Regions from separate parts of the Variovorax sp. V35 genome, predicted to be linked through region 4. Evidence: predicted binding sites of a transcription regulator. Region 4 holds the regulator's gene; each other region holds the start of a gene.
What was found. The regulator sigma-54, encoded in region 4, starts transcription at its own class of promoters, with help from an activator protein. The targets are predictions, from matches to a motif close to TGGCANGNAANCTGCTTT.
Positions count from the first base shown of each region.

Region 1: nirB (nitrite reductase large subunit NirB) is a predicted target of sigma-54. The motif match lies at 1,478-1,495, and genes of this name have one in related genera.
Region 2: hmpA (NO-inducible flavohemoprotein) is a predicted target of sigma-54. The motif match lies at 1,251-1,268, and genes of this name have one in related genera.
Region 3: ACAM42_RS22720 (nitrate regulatory protein) is a predicted target of sigma-54. The motif match lies at 1,919-1,936, and genes of this name have one in related genera.

Region 1 is NZ_AP028666.1:6,349,588-6,353,177, forward strand. Features, by position in the region: gene ACAM42_RS29230 (2-hydroxychromene-2-carboxylate isomerase) at 1-503, opposite strand, end outside; gene ACAM42_RS29235 (DUF1289 domain-containing protein) at 500-769, opposite strand; gene ACAM42_RS29240 (YbaK/EbsC family protein) at 766-1,254, opposite strand; gene nirB (nitrite reductase large subunit NirB) at 1,705-3,590, shown strand, end outside.
Region 2 is NZ_AP028666.1:933,764-937,353, reverse strand. Features, by position in the region: gene norR (nitric oxide reductase transcriptional regulator NorR) at 1-1,167, opposite strand, end outside; gene hmpA (NO-inducible flavohemoprotein) at 1,303-2,487, shown strand; gene cysK (cysteine synthase A) at 2,603-3,523, shown strand.
Region 3 is NZ_AP028666.1:4,939,664-4,943,253, forward strand. Features, by position in the region: gene ACAM42_RS22710 (alpha/beta hydrolase) at 112-870, shown strand; gene tsaD (tRNA (adenosine(37)-N6)-threonylcarbamoyltransferase complex transferase subunit TsaD) at 806-1,867, opposite strand; gene ACAM42_RS22720 (nitrate regulatory protein) at 1,968-3,233, shown strand; gene ACAM42_RS22725 (CmpA/NrtA family ABC transporter substrate-binding protein) at 3,554-3,590, shown strand, end outside.
Region 4 is NZ_AP028666.1:585,480-589,069, reverse strand. Features, by position in the region: gene ACAM42_RS02710 (phospholipase D family protein) at 1-735, opposite strand, end outside; gene rpoN (RNA polymerase factor sigma-54) at 746-2,335, opposite strand; gene lptB (LPS export ABC transporter ATP-binding protein) at 2,353-3,147, opposite strand; gene lptA (lipopolysaccharide transport periplasmic protein LptA) at 3,144-3,590, opposite strand, start outside.

The DNA of each region.
Region 1 (3,590 bases), 1.5 Mb from region 4:
TAGCAGGGCACGCCGAACACGCCCTGCGCCACGGCCTCGTCGGTGTTGCGCTTGAGCAGGGCCTTGTTGTCGTCGCCGTTCACGTCGCGCTTCGGCTGCAGCTGCGCCGTGAGCGCGGCCAGCCGCGTGGCATCGCCGGCTTCTTCGCCGCCGCGCCACACATGGCGAAAGAGGGTCTCGGCTGCCAGGCGGCTGATGCTGCCGTCGTCGCCCGTGGCCACGGCCAGGCGCAGGTGCGGCAGCGGGTTGTAGGGGTGCGAGGCCGGCATCTCGATGGGGATGCCGTGCGCCTGGCCCAGCCACAGCACGTGGCGGTAGGTCCAGCTGCGCTTGGAAGGAATCTCGGCCGGCCCGAGCTGGCCGTGGTGCTTGAGCAGCGCGCCCAGCAGCACCGGCTTGTAGGCCACGCTCACGCTCAGGCCTTCGAGCGCCTCGGGCAGGTGCTCGAACGCCAGGTGCGCGTAGGGCGAGATGAAATCGAGATAGAAGTCGATGTGCTTCATGCGTCGTGGTCTCCTGTGGTGGGTTCGGGCACGCGCCAGATGCCGGCCTGGGCCCGCAGTTCGATCGCGCGCCACACCTGGCGGCGGCTGTCGTCTTCCATCTTGCTCCAGCCGGCGATCTCGGGGATGGTGCGCAGGCACCCTTCGCAAAAGCCGCTCAGGCGGTCCATGCGGCACACCGACGAGCACGGCGAGGGCACCTCGCCGTCCATGCGCTGCACGGTCCCGGCGCGCTCGGCGAGCGCATGCGCTTCGTCGAAGTTCACACCACGTCGGCCACCGGCGCGCCGGTGAGCTTCTCGAGATCGGTCGGGTGCAGCTGGAACACGGCGTGCGGATGGCCCGCGGCGGCCCAGATTTCCTCGAAGCGGAACAGCTCGCGGTCGATGAGCACCACCGGCTTCGTCACATGGCCCACCGGCGACACGCCGCCGATGGTGAAGCCGGTGCGCGCCTTCACGAAGTCGGCGTCGGCGCGGCCGGTCTTGCCGACGATGGCATCGACCTTCTTCTCGTCGACGCGCTTGTCGCCCGAGGTGATGACCAGCACCGCCGCCTCGTCGCTCTTGCGGCGGAAGATGATGCTCTTGGCGATCTGCCCGACCGAGATGCCGAGCGCGTCGGCGGCCTGCTGCGCGGTGCGGCAGGCGTCGTCGAGCATGCGGGGCGCATGGGGATGGCCGGCGTCCTGCAGCACGCGGGAGACGCGCTGGACACCTTCAGGGAGGGAATGGAGTTCGGAGCCGCACATGGCAAGTTCTTCGGGGTTCGTGGGGGGCGTTCGCCCTGCGTTGCAAGGCCCCGAGCATACGGAAAAGCCCCGCGCACCGGCGCCGCCGCCGCCTTGCGCCCCTGCACCCCGGCGCACCAATGCGGAGAGCGCCGGCGCACGACGCCCGTGCGCGGCGTGCCGGCCCCGGTCCGTTTTCGGTGCGCCATCGGCCGATGAGGCCCGCCACACGGGCTTTTGAGCGCGGCACGCTTATTGCTGAACACGGTGGCGACCCACCGGCCTCTGCGGCGGGTTCGCAATGCCTCCGCTAACGACGGCGGGGTTCAAGCGCACCGATGGCCGCCCGCCGCCGGTTCGTCTGCTCCAACCCATTTCGCATCCGTTCCGTCGCGGGGGCCCCAACGACGCTGTCTGTTCGACAGCGGCTGAGGGGGCGCCTTCCAGGGCCGGTTGCGTGCAGGACCCCCAATGAAGATCGCAGTCATCGGCCACGGCATGGTCGGCCACAAGTTCCTCGAGCAACTCCACACGCTCGGCATTCCCGGCGCACAGGTCACCGTGCTGTGCGAAGAGCCGCGCCCGGCCTACGACCGGGTGCACCTGTCCGAGTACTTCTCCGGCAAGACGGCCGACGACCTGTCGCTGGTCGAGCCCGGCTTCTTCGAGCGCAGCGGCTTCACGCTGCGCCTGGCCGCGCGGGCCGTGGCCGTCGAACGGCGCAACAACACCGTGACCACGGCCGACGGCGAGGTGATCGCCTACGACAAGCTGGTGCTGGCCACCGGCTCCAACCCCTTCGTGCCGGCCGTGCCGGGCCGCGACCGGCCGAACTGCTTTGTCTACCGCACCATCGAGGACCTGGACGCCATGAAGGCCTGCGGCGCCAAGTCGCGCAGCGGCGTGGTGGTGGGCGGCGGCCTGCTGGGCCTGGAGTGCGCCAAGGCGCTGCGCGACATGGGCCTGGAGACGCACGTCGTCGAGTTCGCGCCGCGCCTGATGGCGGTGCAGGTCGACGAAGGCGGTGGCCGTGCGCTGCGCGGCAGCATCGAGGCGCTGGGCCTGCACGTGCACACCGGCCGCAACACGGTGGAGATCGTCGACGGCGCGAGCGCGCGGCACCGCATGGTGTTCGCCGACGGCACGCACCTGGAGACCGACATGATCGTGTTCTCCGCCGGCATCCGCCCACGCGACGAACTGGCGCGCCAGAGCCTGCTGGCCGTGGGCCCGCGCGGCGGCGTGGCGATCGACAGCCACTGCCGCACCAGCGACCGCAACGTCTACGCTATCGGCGAATGCGCGTCGTGGAACGAACAGACCTTCGGCCTCGTCGCGCCGGGCTACGACATGGCGCGCGTGGCCGCCCGCCACATCGCCGGCCAGGACGACGCGGCCTTCACCGGCGCCGACCTGAGCACCAAGCTCAAGCTGATGGGCGTCGACGTGGCCAGCATCGGCGACGCGCATGGCAAGACGCCGAAGTCGCGCGCCTACCAGTACATCGACGAGCGCAAGCAGGTCTACAAGAAGATCGTGGTGAGCGAAGACGGCAAGCAGCTCTTGGGCGCGGTGCTGGTCGGCGACGCCAGCGAGTACGGCACGCTGCTGCAGCTGGCGCTCAACGGCATCGCACTGCCCGACGAGCCCGAGTTCCTCATCCTGCCGTCGAGCGACGGCAAGGCCAAGCCGGGCCTGGGCGTCGAGGCCCTGCCCGACAGCGCGCAGATCTGCTCGTGCAACAGCGTCACCAAGGGCCAGATCTGCGAGGCCGTGGGCCAGGGCGTGTGCACGCCCGCCGAGATGAAGGCCTGCACCCAGGCCGGCGCCACCTGCGGCGGCTGCGTGCCGCTGGTCACGCAGGTCATGAAGATGGAAATGGGCAAGCGCGGCATGGCCGTGAACAACCACCTGTGCGAGCACTTCCCGTACTCGCGCCAGGAGCTGTACCACCTCATCCGCGTGGGCGAGATCCGCAGCTTCGCCGACCTGCTCACGAAACACGGCAAGGGCCTGGGCTGCGACATCTGCAAGCCGACCGCCGCGAGCATCTTCGCCTCGTGCTGGAACGAGTTCGTGCTCAAGAAAGACCTGGCCGGCCTGCAGGACAGCAACGACTACTTCCTGGGCAACATCCAGAAGGACGGCACCTACTCCGTGGTGCCGCGCATGCCCGGCGGCGAGGTCACGCCCGAGGGGCTGATCGCCGTGGGCCAGGTCGCGAAGAAGTACGGCCTGTACACCAAGATCACCGGCGGTGCGCGCGTGGACATGTTCGGCGCGCGCGTGGAGCAGCTGCCGGCCATCTGGGAAGAACTCATCGCCGCCGGCTTCGAGTCGGGCCATGCCTACGGCAA
Region 2 (3,590 bases), 350 kb from region 4:
CCGCAGGTTGCGCGCGCCCAGCCGGTGCTGGTTCTCCTCGAGGAAGCTGCCGGCGAGCACGAGCACGTCGCGCCCCCGCTCGCGCAGCGGCGCGACCACGAGCGGATAGACCGACAGCCGGTGGTACAGGTCGGCGCGAAAACGCCCCTGCGCAATCGCCGCGGGCAGGTCGCGGTTGGTGGCCGCGATCACACGCACGTCGACCTTGCGCATGCGGTCGCTGCCGGGGCGCTGCACCTCGCCGCTTTGCAGCACGCGCAGCAGCTTGGCCTGCACGCTCAGCGGCAGTTCGCCGACCTCGTCGAGAAAGAGCGTGCCGCCATCGGCGATCTCGAACTTGCCGTCGCGGTCCTGCACGGCGCCGGTGAACGCGCCGCGCTTGTGACCGAAGAGTTCGCTGTCGGCCAGCGACTCGGGCAGCGCCGCGCAGTTGACCTGCACGAGCGGCTGCTCGCTGCGCCGCGAGCGCGCGTGCAGGCGCTGCGCGACCAGGTCCTTGCCCACGCCGGTTTCGCCGAGCAGCAGCACCGTGAGGTCGGACACGGCGACGGTGTCGATCTCGTGGCACAGCTGCTTCATCGCCGGGCTGCTGCCCAGCAGCTCGCGGGGCGCGCCGCGGCCTGCGCGCAGCGCCTGCGCCACGGCCTGCTCGCGCATCGCGCGCGCCTGCATCTCGCGGATCGTGTCGGCGGCCTCGATGCCGGTTTCGACGAGGGCGATCAATGCCTCCATCTGCGCCGGGCCCACGGCATCGAAGGCGTGCGGCTCCAGGGCGTCCAGCGTGAGCAGGCCCCAGACGGCGCCGCGCAGGCGCAGCGGCGCGCCCATGCAGTCGTGCACCGGCAGGATGCCCGGCTGGCCGGCGACGAGGCCGTCGTACGGGTCGGGCAGGTTGCTGTCGTGGGCGAAACGCAGGCCGCGTTCGCTGTCGAGCAGGCGCGCGAAGCGCGGATGGGCGGCGACGGGAAACTGGCGCCCGAGGGTTTCATCGCTCAGGCCGTCGACCGCGACGGGCTTCAGCACGTCGACGTCGAGTTGCAGCAGCGCGGCGGCATCGCAGCGGACCAGTCCGCGCGCGGCGGCGAGCAGCGATCGGTAGCGGGCGGCCTCGGCTTCGGGCTCGGGTGGTGAGGCCTCGGTGGTCGAATCGACACGCAATGTGGTCATAAGTACAACCTCGAATTTGTTGTGAATTTGACCACGCCCAACAAATCCCCAATGGGATCAAGCACTTGCAGAGGTCTTCCGGCTGGCACGGATCGTGAAAAGACAAAGGCATCTCAACAGAGGAAGCGCCAGACCATGCACCCGCAAACCATCGCCATCGTCAAGTCCACCGTGCCCGCACTCCAGGCCCACGGCGAGGCCATCACCAGCCACTTCTACAAGATCATGTTCGAGGGCCATCCGCAGGTGAAGGCCTTCTTCAACGAGGCGCACCAGGCGGCCGGCACGCAGGCGCGCGCGCTGGCGGGGGCGGTCATCGCGTACGGCGCGCATATCGACCGGCTCGAAGCAATCGCCGGCGCCCTGCCCCGCATCATCCAGAAGCACGCGGCTCTGGGCGTGCTGCCGGAGCACTACCCGATCGTCGGCCACTACCTGCTGCGGGCCGTGAAGGAGGTGCTCGGCGATGCCGCGACCGACGAGGTGATCGCCGCATGGGGCGAGGCCTACGAATCGCTGGCGGGCCTGCTCATCGCCGCGGAAGAAGCCGTCTACAGCGCCAACGCGGCGCAGCCCGGCGGATGGCGCGGCACGCGCGAGTTCCGCGTGGCCCGGCGCGAAGACGAAAGCGAGGTCATCACCTCGTTCTACCTGGAGCCCGTGGACGGCGGCGCGCTGCTGGCGTTCTCGCCGGGGCAGTACCTCACGCTGGTGCTGGAGATCGACGGCCAGCCGGTGCGACGCAACTACTCGCTGTCCGACGCACCGGGCAAGCCGTGGTACCGCATCAGCGTGAAGAAGGAAGAAGGCGGCCGCGCCTCGAACTGGCTGCACGCGGCCGCCGCGGTCGGCACGCGGCTGCAGGTGCAGGCGCCGTGCGGCGACTTCGTGCTGCAGCCCGCGGGCGAGCAGGCGCGTCCCCTCGTGCTGGTGACGGGCGGCGTGGGCATCACGCCCGCGATGAGCATGCTCGAATCGGTGGCGCACACGGGCCGGCCGGTGCACTTCGTCCATGCGGCGCGGCACGGCGGCGCGCATGCGTTCCGCGCCCGCGTCGACGCACTCGCGCAGCGGCATGCGAACGTGAAGCCGCTGTATGTCTACGACGCGCCGCGCGAGAGCGACACGCCGCACGCGACCGGCTTCGTCACCCGCGAGCTGCTGGCCGGGCTGTTGCCGGCCGACCGCGACGTCGACCTGTACTTTCTCGGACCGAAGCCCTTCATGCAGGCGGTGTATGCGAACGGGCTGGCGCTCGGCGTGCCGAAGCAGCAGCTTCGCTACGAGTTCTTCGGGCCGCTCGAAGCCCTGGAGGCCTGAACCGCAACGGCCCGCCATCCCCTCGTGCGGAAACGGTCGCGGGCCGGGTGCAACCCGGCCCAGGGGGCGCCACAATGCGCGCTGACCATCCGACCCTCGCACCCAAGGAGATTCCATGAAGGCCCAGAACATCCTCCAGACCATCGGCAACACGCCGCACATCCGCATCAACCGCCTGTTCGGCCATGCGAAGCAGCAGGTCTGGATCAAGTCGGAGCGCGCCAACCCCGGCGGCTCGATCAAGGACCGCATCGCGCTGTCGATGGTGGAAGACGCCGAGAAGAGCGGCGCGCTGAAACCCGGCGGCACCATCGTCGAGCCCACCTCGGGCAACACCGGCATCGGCCTGGCGATGGTCGCGGCCGTCAAGGGCTACAAGCTGATCCTGGTGATGCCCGACAGCATGTCGGTGGAGCGCCGCCGCCTCATGCTGGCCTACGGCGCCACCTTCGACCTCACGCCGCGCGCCAACGGCATGAAGGGCTCGATCGCCCGCGCCGAGGAAATCGTGGCCGGCACGCCGGGCGCGTGGATGCCGCAGCAGTTCAACAACCCCGCCAACGTCGACGTGCACGTGCGCACCACGGCCGAAGAGATCGCGGCCGACTTTCCCGAGGGCATCGACGTGCTCATCACCGGCGTGGGCACGGGCGGCCACATCACCGGCGTGGCGAAGGTGCTGAAGAAGAAGTGGCCCAAGCTGCAGGTGTTCGCGGTGGAGCCGGTGGCCTCGCCCGTGATCTCGGGCGGCGCGCCGGCACCCCACCCCATCCAGGGCATCGGCGCGGGCTTCATCCCGAAGAACCTGGACACCTCGCTGCTGGACGGCGTGCTGCAGGTCGACGCAGAGCCGGCGCGCGAAATGGCGCGCCGCTGCGCGGTCGAGGAAGGCATCCTGGTCGGCATCTCGTCGGGCGCGACGCTCGCGGCCATCGCGCAGAAGCTGCCCTCGCTGGCGCCCGATGCGGTGGTGCTGGGCTTCAACTACGACACGGGCGAGCGCTACCTGTCGGTCGAGGGCTTCCTGCCCGCCTGATCCAGCTACAAGTTTCATAGCGCCTCGGGCGCTTAAAATCGTCGGTCTGCTTGATAACCACAAGCCC
Region 3 (3,590 bases), 2.9 Mb from region 4:
CGGATAACGTCACATGATGTGACGATTTATTAGTACTTTCTTCTTCGTGGGCATCTCGTAAACGCATCGAGTTCCCGGGCGGTGCGGACAGCGGGTGTGCCTCAAGGCACCATGAAAACGCACCTGCAGTCAGCCAATGACAATGAACGGTCCGACACGCTCCTGATCTTCCTGCCAGGGGCCTACCTCAAGCCCGAAGAGTTCGAGCGCGAGGGTTTCATCAGCGCCGTGCGCGAGCGGCACCTCGCAGCCGACGCACTGCTGGTCGATGCGGACGTCTCCTACTACTACGACCAGACCCTCAGCGAGCGGCTGCACGCCGACGTCATCGAGCCCCAGCGGGCCAAGGGCTACATCTCGATCTGGCTGGTCGGCATTTCCATCGGCGGGTTCGGCGCGCTGATCCACGAACTGGCGCGCCCGGGCTCGGTGGACGGCATCGTGGCGCTGGCACCCTACCTGGGGCGCCGCGTGCTCGGTGCGGAAATCAAGAAGGCCGGCGGCCTGCGCGCCTGGCAGGCGCCCACCGGGCCGCAGCCCGACGAGGAACCCGACCGCAAGCTCTGGCCCTTCTTCCAGCAATACCTGGCGCCGAAGCCCTCCCAGGACCTGCCGCCGCTGTACCTGGGTTTCGGCCTGGCCGACCGCTTTGCCAGCAACCACAAGCTGCTGGCCGACGCCCTGCCTCCGGGGCGCGTGTTCACGACCGAAGGCGGCCACGACTGGCCCGAATGGCGCCAGCTCTGGCGCAACGTGCTCGACGTGCTGCCGCTGCCCTCGCTGGGGCGCGCACGGCAGCAGCCGGCTACGCGGTTTCCGGCAGCGGCGTCTCGGGCGTCATCAGCGATGCCATCGGCCATCGCGGCTTGACGTCGAAGGCATAGCGCTCAGAGGCCTGCGACAGGCCCGATTGCAGCCGCATCGCGGCCGCCATGGCGATCATGGCGCCGTTGTCGGTGCACAGGTGCAGCTCGGGGTAGTGCACGCGCACCTTGCGCTTGGCGCAGGCCGCGTTCAGTTGCTCGCGCAGGTTCTTGTTGGCCCCCACGCCACCCGCCACCACCAGCCGCTTCAGGCCGGTCTGGTCCAGCGCCGCGAGCGACTTCTTCAACAGCACTTCGACGATCGCCGCCTGCGTGGAGGCGGCCAGGTCGGCCTTGCGCGCCTCGAGCTGGTCGCCGAGCTTCTTGGCCTGCGTGAGCACGGCCGTCTTCAGGCCGGCAAACGAAAAGTCGAGATCGCCGCTGTGCAGCAGCGGGCGCGGCAGCTTGAAGGCCGCGGCGTCGCCCTCTTCGGCCAGCTTCGCGAGCCAGGGGCCGCCGGGGTACGGCAGGCCCATGAGCTTGGCGCTCTTGTCGAAGGCCTCGCCGGCCGCGTCGTCGATGGTTTCGCCGAGCAGTTCGTAGCGGCCCACGCCGTCGACCCGCATCAGCTGCGTGTGGCCGCCCGACACCAGCAGCGCCACGAACGGAAATTCGGGCGGATCGGCGCTCAGGAACGGCGACAGCAGATGCCCTTCGAGGTGATGCACCCCCAGCACCGGCTTGCCCAGCGCCACGCCGAGCGCGCAGGCCACACCCGCGCCCACGAGCAGCGCGCCGGCCAGGCCCGGGCCGCGCGTGTAGGCCACCACGTCGATCTCGGCCAGCGAGCGCCCGGCCTCGGCCATGACGGCTTCGGTGAGCGGCAGCACGCGGCGGATGTGGTCGCGGCTGGCCAGCTCGGGCACCACGCCGCCGTAGGCCTGGTGCATGGCGATCTGGCTGTGCAGCGCGTGCGAACGCAGCAGCGGCAGCGCGTCGCCGTGCGACTCGACCAGCGCCACGCCGGTCTCGTCGCAGGATGATTCGATTCCCAACAAGAGCATGGCGCCGAGTGTAGGGGCCGCCCGCCGGCGGCGCCCGCGAAGGGGCAAGCGAGGCACGGAAGTTGCACGAGCGGAAGGCGCCCCTTCTGCGCCCCCACGAATGACTTCCGGCCTGAGCTTCCTGATCGCCGCGCGCCGATGCGAGATCGACGCGCTGGACCAGCTCGCGCGCACCAGCGAGCTGGTCGGCGCCATCGGGCGGCTCGTGCATGCGCTGCAGCGCGAGCGCGGCATGTCGAACGTGTTCCTGGCCTCGCACGGCGGGCGCTTTGCCGACCAGCGCGGCCCGCAGATCGCCGAATGCCTGGCGCTCGAGCAGCAGGTGCGCGCCGGCTTCGACCGGCTCGAGGCCGAGCACCACCGCGCGGTGGGCGCCGGCCACGGCGCGCGCCTGTTCAGCCGCATCGCCTGGGTGCTGCCCGGCCTGGACGCCCTGCCCGCGCTGCGCCGGCGCATCGACGCGCTCGAACTCCAGCCCGCGCAGGCCGTGGCCGCCTTCGCCAAGCTGGTGGCCGGCCTGCTGGCGGTGGTGTTCGAGGCGGCCGACGGCGCCACCGACCCCGAGATCTCGCGCCTGCTGGTGGCGATGTTCAACTTCATGCAGGGCAAGGAGTTCGCCGGCCAGGAGCGCGCCTTCGGCGCCGCCGCGCTCGCGCTGGGCCGGGGCGACGACGCGCAGCGCCAGCAGTGGCGCCACCTCATCGAGTCGCAGGAGCGCTGCTTCCAGGTGTTCATCGATTTCTCGGGCGACGCGGTGCGCACGCTCTGGCACGACAGCCAGTCGGACGCCGTGCTGGCCGAGCTCGAGCGCCTGCGCCGCAAGGGCGCCACCTCGGTGCCGGCCGACGCGCTGCTGAGCCAGGCCTGGTTCGACTGCTGCACGCGGCGCATCGACGCCATGCAGACGGTCGAGAACCGCCTCTCGGCCGACCTGCGCGCGCTGTGCGACCACAAGACCGCCCAGGCCCGCAGCGAGCTGGCCGCGTACCGGCAACTGCTCGGCACGCTGGCCCCGCAGGCCGGCGGCGCGCTGTTCTTCGACGATGCCCAGCAGGCGCAGGACGCCACGCCGGCGCAGCTCGGGCGCCACCTCGAACGCTCGGTGCTCGACATGGTCCAGGAGCAGTCGCAGCGCCTGCAGGCCATGAGCGACGAACTCGACACCGTGCGCGCCTCGCTCAACGAACGCAAGATCGTCGAGCGCGCCAAGGGCCTGCTGATGGCGCACCGCCGCCTGAGCGAGGCCGAGGCGCACAAGATGCTGCGCCAGACCGCCATGAACCAGAAGCGCCGCCTCGTCGACGTGGCCGAGTCGATGCTGGCCATGGCCGACTACCTGCCGCTCGAGCCTGCACCGCGGCGCTGACCCGGGCCGCTTGGATTGGTGCAGCGCACAACAACTGTGCGTCGCCCGGGTTAGCGAGCCAGCAGGAACTTTCTCCTGCACCGGCGCGCCCTGCCAGCTATCTTTTCCATAGCTTCCAACGGCAGGTTCGAGCTGGCACGTCGCTTGCGTAGTCCTTGGCACGGGACCGCAAGGTCTCAAAGGCAGGTTGCACCCAACGGCGGGTGCGGCCCACCGAACCGGACAAAGGCGTCCCCATCCCGCAAGGGCTCGTTCACGAGCAGCCCCTGCGCGGTGCGGACGCCTTTTCGTTTTTGTCTTTCACTTCTGGAGCCCCGCCCATGTCCGATCTGCTGCTGAAAACCAAACTGAGCCGGC
Region 4 (3,590 bases):
GGTGTGCACGACCGCGCCGATCGGGCGCACGTGCGGGCTGTTCCAGTACTGGTCGAACAGCACGCCCAGGCGCGGGATCAGCGCACCCGTCACGAAGGTGTCGAGGTCGATGAAGTTCGGGCCGGTGGTGCGGCGGAAGTACTGGTTGCCGATGTTGCGCCCGCCCGCCACCGCCATCGCGCCATCGGCGATGAAGAGCTTGTTGTGCATGCGGCGGTTGACGCGGCTGAAGTCGAACAGCGACGCGGTGAAGCGCTTGAGCAGGCTGCCGCGCCCCGCCGGGAACGGGTTGAACAGGCGCAGCTCGACGTTCGGCGTGGCGGCCAGGCCGAGCAGCAGCTCGTCTTCGCCGGACGTGTACAGGTCGTCCATCAACAGGCGCACGCGCACGCCGCGCTGGGCCGCATCGCGCAGAGTGCGCAGCAGGTAGCGGCCGGTCTCGTCGTTCTCGATCTGGTAGTACTGCACGTCGAGCGTGCGCTGCGCGCGGCGCGCCAGCTGCAGCCGCGTGTCGAAGGCGAAGTCGCCGCCAGGCATCAGGCGAAAGCCGCTGAGGTCGGGGTCGGGCTGCGAGGCCAGCGCGATCTTGCCGAGCGCGGTGTCGGCCGAGACGGCGATGGCCTTGGTGGGCGGGCGCGGTGCCTCGTCGGGCAGCGTGGCGCAGCCGGCGAACAGCAGCGCCGCAGCCACAACAAGAACCCAATGCCCCCAGCGCGACAGCAGGCGACGGGTCATCGTGGGCTTTCTACAGAGCCTTGCGCAGGTTGGCCGGTGCGATGCGCAGCGCTTCGCGGTACTTGGCGACGGTGCGGCGCGCGCACTCGATGCCCTGCTCTTTCAGCATCTCGGAGATCTGGCTGTCGGACAGCGGCTTCTTGATGCTCTCGGAACTCACGAACTGCTTGATCAGCGCGCGCACCGCGGTGCTCGACGCATTGCCACCGGTCTCGGTGCCCAGCGCCGAACCGAAGAAGTACTTCAGCTCGACCGTGCCGAAGGGCGTGGCCATGTACTTGGCGGTGGTCACGCGCGAGATGGTCGACTCGTGCAGGCCCAGCTCGTCGGCGATCTCGCGCAGCACCAGCGGGCGCATGGCCAGCTCGCCGTGCACGAAGTAGCTCTTCTGGCGCTCGACGATGGCGTTGCTCACGCGCAGGATGGTGTCGAAGCGCTGCTGGATGTTCTTGATGAACCAGCGCGCCTCCTGCAGCCGCTGCGACAGCGCCTGGCTGCCCTCGCCCTTGTGCGACTTGAGCGCACCGGCGTAAATGTCGTGCACGCGCAGGCGCGGCATGACCTCGGGGTTGAGCATGACGCGGAACTTCACGTTGGTGCCGCGCCCGGTCTTGGTGACGATCACGTCGGGAATGACGATGTTGCGTTCGACGTCGACAAAGCGGCGCCCCGGCTTGGGCTCGAGCCGCGCAATGACCTGCAGCGCCGAGCGCACCAGGTCTTCGTTGGTGCGCGTGAGCGTGGCCAGGCGCTTGAAGTCGCGCCGCGCGAGCAGCTCCATGGGCTGCTTGCAGATCGCGATGGCGGTCTTGCGGATGAGCGCTTCGGCCTCGGTCTCGTCTTCGCTGGCAAGCGCCTTCAGCTGGATGCTCAGGCATTCGCCGAGGTCGCGCGCGCCGACGCCCACCGGCTCCAGGCTCTGCAGCAGGCCCAGCGCCACCTGGAAGTGGTGCACGAGGTCGTCGAACTGGTCGTTGTCGTCGCCCGCCAGGCCCGAGGCCAATGCGGGCAGCGAGTCTTCGAGGTAGCCGTCGTCGTTGAGCGACTCGATCAGGAAGCGCAGCGCGGCGCAGTCGTTTTCATTGAGCCGCAGGCTCAGCGCCTGGCGGTGCAGGAACGACTGCAGCGACTCCTGGCTGCGCGCGAGTTCGGTGGCGTCGGCACGCTCGTCGTCGCCCAGGTTGTTCTGGCGCGCGGGCGCGTCGCTGCCCCACTCGCTGTCGTCGGGCGCCATGTCGACGGTGCCGTCGCCTTCCCAGTCGGGCTCGCGCTCGGCGATCTCGGCGGCGGGGCCGTCGGTGTCGGGGGTCGAGGTGGTGGTGTCGCTGGAGGTGGAGGACGTGCTGGCGGCGGACGGCGTGAACTCGGCCTCGCCCTCGCCCGCGTCGTCGCGCGGCACCGGCGCGTCGGCCGTGTCCAGCCCGAATTCCTCGCGCGCCGCTTCTTCCGCGGTGCGCTCGAGGAACGGGTTCTCGTCCAGCATCTGCTCCACCTCCTGGCTCAGTTCGAGCGTGGAGAGCTGCAGAAGCCGGATCGACTGCTGCAGCTGAGGCGTCAAGGCCAGATGCTGCGAAACGCGAAGGGACAGCCCTTGCTTCATAGGAACCGCCCCCGCCCTTACATGCGGAAGTGCTCGCCCAGGTACACCCTGCGTACCTCGGCGTTGTCGACGATCTCCGAGGGTGTGCCTTGTGCCAGCACGTGCCCGTCGCTGATGATGAACGCGTGATCGCAGATGCCCAGCGTCTCACGCACGTTGTGGTCGGTGATGAGCACGCCGATGCCGCGCTCTTTCAGGAAACTGATGATCCGCTGGATCTCGATCACGGCGATCGGGTCGATGCCGGCGAAGGGCTCGTCCAGCAGGATGAAGCGCGGCTGTGTGGCCAACGCACGCGCGATTTCGACGCGGCGGCGCTCGCCGCCCGACAGCGCGAGCGCGGGCGAATCGCGCAGGTGGTCCACGCGCAGGTCGGACAGCAGGTCGGCCAGTCGCTCTTCGGTGGCCTGCTTCGACAACGGCACCATGCGGCCGTTGGCGTCGGGCTCGCGCTGCAGCTCGAGCACGGCGCGCACGTTTTCCTCGACCGTGAGCTTGCGGAAGATCGAGGCTTCCTGCGGCAGGTAGCTCAGGCCCATGCGCGCGCGGCGGTGAATGGGCATGTGGGCGATGGGCTCGCCGTCGATGGTGATCTCGCCGGCGTCGGCGCGCACCAGCCCGACGATCATGTAGAACGAGGTGGTCTTGCCCGCGCCGTTGGGGCCGAGCAGTCCGACGACCTCGCCCTTTTGCACGTCGAGCGAGACGTCTTTCACGACCGTGCGGCTGCCGTAGCTCTTCTTGAGGCCGCGCGCCACGAGGCGGCTGCCCGGAATGCCGTCGGCGGTCTGGGTTCCTGCGGTTTCGATCACTTGCGCCCTTCCCCTTCGGGGCCGCCCAGCGTGGTGCTCGGACGCAGCCCGGCGCCGGGCGCGGGAGTGGGTGCCGGGGCCGCGGGCTTCTTGCCACCGGCCGCGGGTGCGGAGCCGGGCGCCGCCGGGGCCGGCGTGGCCTTCGGCGTGAGGATGGCCTTGACGCGACCGCCGCCGCCCGCCGAGACGCCGGCGTTCGGCGGCACGAGGGAGCCGTTGACGGTGTAGGTGTCGTTGCTCTGGTCGTAGACGATCAGCGCGCCGCTGCTCTCGTCGTTGGCCGTGGCGCCGATCAGCCGGCGCATGACGGCGCGGCGGATGAACTTGACGTTGTCGGCGCGGCTGTCGTACTCGATGACTTCCGACTCGCCCTCGATCCACTCGTCGCCGGCGTTGCGCTTCTGCTTGTAATAGGCCAGCTTGCCGGGCGCCGCCGTGACCAC